2 regions of the Micromonospora sp. CNZ322 genome follow, and region 1 is predicted to be linked to the other one. Evidence: riboswitches for the same ligand, from Rfam matches in the RefSeq annotation. Region 1 holds a riboswitch; the other holds the start of a gene.

The links. Region 1 has a riboswitch for cyclic di-AMP ahead of FB453_RS04745 (coiled-coil domain-containing protein). Riboswitches for the same ligand answer to the same signal wherever they lie in the genome.
Region 2: another riboswitch for cyclic di-AMP. It lies ahead of FB453_RS16705 (C39 family peptidase); the one in region 1 lies ahead of FB453_RS04745 (coiled-coil domain-containing protein).

What each region holds. Positions count from the first base shown of each region.
Region 1 covers NZ_VITD01000001.1:1,018,062-1,020,259, reverse strand. Annotated here, with positions in the region: gene FB453_RS04745 (coiled-coil domain-containing protein) at 1-751, opposite strand, end outside; cyclic di-AMP (ydaO/yuaA leader) riboswitch at 756-886, opposite strand; gene FB453_RS04740 (YibE/F family protein) at 1,053-2,198, opposite strand, start outside.
Region 2 covers NZ_VITD01000006.1:176,171-178,368, forward strand. Annotated here, with positions in the region: gene FB453_RS16700 (hypothetical protein) at 1-398, shown strand, start outside; cyclic di-AMP (ydaO/yuaA leader) riboswitch at 683-823, shown strand; gene FB453_RS16705 (C39 family peptidase) at 1,056-1,904, shown strand; gene FB453_RS16710 (alpha/beta fold hydrolase) at 2,028-2,198, shown strand, end outside.

The DNA.
Region 1 (2,198 bases):
CGAACCGGTTGAAGCCGGCCGCCTTGACCTCCTTGTACGCGTGCAGCGTGCGCGGCGTGATGCAGCCGGACGTGGTGGGGTCGTTCTCGCTGCACGACTGGGGCTTCCAGTCACCGTCGGCCGTGCGACCCGGGCCGATCTTCGCGACCTTGGAGGTGGCATCCACCAGGCCGCCGGTGAAACCCTTGCCGCCGACGAGGGAGAGCGCCTTGTCGGCCTCGCTCTTGCGCTTCGCCATCAGGGCGGTCTGCTTCTGCTGCTCGCGGACCTCGGTGTCGAGGGCCAGCTTGGCCTGCTCGGCGCGGGCCTTCACCTCGTTGACCTCGGAGAGCTTCTTCTCGTTGACCATGTTCATCTCGTCGAGCATCCCGGCGCGCTGGACGAACGAGTCGGGAGCATCGCTCTCCAGCAGCATCGCGACCGCGCCGATCCGGCCGGTCCGGTACGCCTGGGCGGCGATCTGCCCGACCTGTGGGGCCAACGCGTCCAGGTCGGCCTTTGCCCGGTCGACCTCTGCGGCCAACTCGCCCTGCCGCTTCTTGGACTTGTCCAGCTTGGACTTTGCGGCGGAGTAGTCGCGGTTGGCCTGCTCGATGACGTCGTTGAGCAGCTTGGGCTCGCCGTCCTCCTCGTGCCCGGACGGTGTGGGGGTCGTCGGGGCGGCGTGCGCCGGGAGCGGCCCGGCGAGCACGGTCAGTGCGGCGATCACGGCCACCACGGGAGTCAACCAGCGGCGTAGGGGTGCCGTCACAATGTTCCCTTCCGTCGACCGCCGACCGGGTTAGCTGACGGGTTCGGGGCGGAAGTGGCCCCTACCGCTGACGCGGATTCACCCCAGGCACCTGGGTCCCCGGCTCGCCGGCTGGCGATTGGGCGGTGGCACCGCAGGCGCCGCTTCGCGCCTTCATCGGTAACCGGCAGCGAGGTTACCCGAGAGTCGACCGGGTGAGCTACGCCTGGATGCCGACCAAAAGCGTCATTTCGCCATAGCGTTGAGTGACCAGTGACGCGGTTCTCAGGGTGGATGCCCGATCTGGTCACGCTGAGGAGTGTCACCATGCCGTATCCGTGCTCCTGTTCGACTCCGGCCACCGGTCGGTGGCCTCGGATGGGGGTGCGGTCCGCGTCCGGGCCGGCTCGTCGGAGCTGGCCGTTCGCGGTGAGCTGAGTGCGGCCAGTGCCTCGCTGCGGTCCGGCTGGGGCCGGGGCGCGGGAGCGTCGGTGGATGCCGTGGCAGCTGTACGCCCGGCGGCGGTCACCACCGCGGCCAGCCCGGTGGTCAGCGGCACGGCAGCGATCAGACCGAGGGTGGCGACTGCGCTGCGGACGATCTCCTGCGCGAGGAACTCACTGGTGAGGATCTGCCCGATCGGTCGCGAGTCGGCGGTGAGCAGGAGCAGCAGGGGCAGTGACGCGCCTGCGTACGCCAGCACGATGGTGTTGACAGTGGAGGCGATGTGCGCGCGGCCTACCCGGGTGGCGGCACGGTACAGCTGCAACCGGGTCAGCCCGGGGTTGGCGTTCGCCAGTTCGGTGACGGTGGCCGCCTGGGTGACCGTCACGTCGTCGAGCACCCCGAGCGATCCGATGATGATCCCGGCGAGCAGCAGGCCGTGCAGGTCCACGTCGCCCTGGAACATTGACAGGGTGGTGGCGTCCTCGCTGCCGAAGCCGGTGAGGTGGGTCGCGGCCGTGGCGATGGTGGCGAGCACGCCGGTCAGCACGAGGCTGCCCAGGGTGCCGAGCACCGCGACCGAGGTCTGTGCGGTGACCCCGTGGGTCAGATAGAGCACCACGAACATGATCAGGGCCGCACCGACCACCGCCACCAGCAGCGGTGGTTTGCCGGCGCTGATGCCCGGCAGCACGAAGGTGAGCAGGATGGCGAAGCTGGCGGCCAGTCCGGCGAGCGCGGCCAGGCCTCGCCACCGACCGAACGCGACGATCGCGGCCGCGAAGATCACCGCCAGCCACACCATCGGGGTGCCGCGTTGGTGCTCGGCGATGTTCCAGTTGCTGGTGGTGGGATCGGTCGGGTCGGCCAGCTCGACCAGGATGACCTCGTCGCCGACGTCGACCCGGGGTGCGCCGGGCCCGTCGGGCACCGGTGTCCGTACCTGCTGGCCGGCGGTCGGCCCGTCGTCCACCCGCACGTCAACAGTGCCGCACCGCCCGTCGCCGACCCTCGGTGTGCCCTC
Region 2 (2,198 bases), on a different contig from region 1:
CCCGGCACACCCCCGCCGAGTACGCCGCCCGGGAACGCTATCTGCACCGGGCGGCGATGGCGGCGTACTGGCGGGGCGACCTGACCATGGCGCAGCTCGGCGACGTGTTCGGGCACCGGCGCGGCTGGGATCCCCGGCGACACCCGGTCGAGCAGGAGGTGCTGATCAGCCGGGTGGTCCGGGATGCGCGGCTGGCCGACTACCAGGTGGCCGCCGACCGTGAGCGGGCCGCCTGGCGCGACGCGGAGTTGGCCGCCGAGTCGGCTCGTGCCCTCGCCGAGGAGGCGTACGCGGCGGCGGCCCGGCTCCGCCCGACCCTGGTCCCCGCGCGCCGCACGGTGGCCGGGGCGCTGCGTCCCGCCGTCGTGGCACGGTGGCGCCCGGCCCGGGTGGGTTGAGCCCAATCCGTGATGTGAGGCCGGTCACCTGATCGCGAAATGGGACGGCCGGCACGATCGGCGGGATTGTTCCCGCGATTGTGGTCGCGTTTTTTGCGGCCTGTCCGGTTGTCGCCCGCAGGCGTCGCCGTAACCGGTTGTCCCATCGAGTCACATCATCGCCAATACACGCAGAAATTGTCGCGCCGATGGGGGTTTACGCAGGTGAACCTGGCTTGGCAGGGGGTTGAGACGCCAGTAGTGTCGTCCCGTCCGGTGCGGTAACCGATCGCAAGACGCGACGCCGCATCGACCCGCTTAATCGTGATCAACGAACCGGGGACCCACCAGTAAGTCCGGGGTGAATCCGCGAGCCACGGCCCGCGGTAGGGCGTCTTCCCGCCCGAATCCGTCAGCTAACCCGGTAGGCGGTGTCGGAAGGAGTCCCATCCTCGTGCAGCACCTTTCCACCCCTCGGTTGTTCCCTCGCCTCCACGGCGCGGCGGTGCACCCGCTCATTCGTCCAGTCACGGTGAGCTGACCTCCCGGGTCATCGCCTTCCCCGCCCGGCCGCGCCGGGCGTTCCCCTGAGCGGTTCACCATCCGCGGACCACGGTCCGCGCGCTGGCGCCTGCCCGGATGCCGGTCCGGCCCCGGGTGCCGCTCTCCCCCCGATCCGTGGAGGACCCCGTGAAGCACACCCTGCAGCGTCAGCTCCGCCGTCTCGCCACCGAGCGCCCGTACCAGATCGTCGCCGCCTCCGCCGCGGCCCTCGCGATCGCCACCACCACCGGCGCCCTGCTCACCACTGCCGACGACGCCCCGGCCGGCCAGCGCACCGCGACCACTGTCGCCGAGATGCGCAGCGACGTCGCCGCCTCCCGCGGCGAGGCTCGGGACGCGTCCCCCTCGGCCAGCGCCGTGCCGACCACGGCCGCCCCGGCCACCAGCGCCGCGTCGCCCGCCGCGAAGGCCAGCAGCAACCCCGACCTGACCCGGAAGCCAGAGCGGCCGAAGCCGCCCGCGACCAAGGTGCTCGACTACGACTACGAGGCGCAGAACACGTACTACAACTGCGGCCCGGCGGCCACCCGGAACGCGCTCAGCGCCGCCGGCATCGACCGCACCCAGGAGCAGCTCGGCGCCGAGCTGGGCACCACCGAGATGGGCACCAACTCGGCCGAGGACACCACCCGGGTGCTCAACGCCGAGGTGAAGGGCTCCCCGTACCGGACCCGGATGTTCCCCGGCGCGCCCAGCCCGGCACAGATGGACCGCCTCCAGGCCGACGTGGTGAAGGCCATCACCGACGGCCGGGGCGTGGTGGCCAACGTCGTCGGGGACGCCACCGACACCGACGGCGGCTGGCACTCCTACGGCGGCGGGCACTACATCGCCGTGGTGGGCTACAAGGACAACGGTCGCACCGTACGGATCGCCGACTCGGCGAACCCGGCCGACCCGTCGTACTGGATCACCACGATCGACCTGGCCAACTGGATCACCAGCCGGGGCTACTCCGCCTGACCCGGGCACGCTGACCGCCGCGGGCACCGTCTCCCACAAGGGGCCGGCGCCCGCGGCGTTTGTCAGCGCGGTCCGTCATCGACGGCTCTCGTACCTGGCCGTGAACCGTGGGAGACTGCGGCCGTGGTGGAGAAGACGGGTGGTCACGCCGGCCGCAGGCCGGTTCTGCTGCTGCTGCACGGCATGGGAGCGACCGGGGACGTGTGGTTGCCCTGGGCCCCGTACCTTGAGCAGCACTGGCCCGGGCGGTGGCTGGCACCGGACCTCGCCGGCCACGGCTGGGCGTCGCCGCTG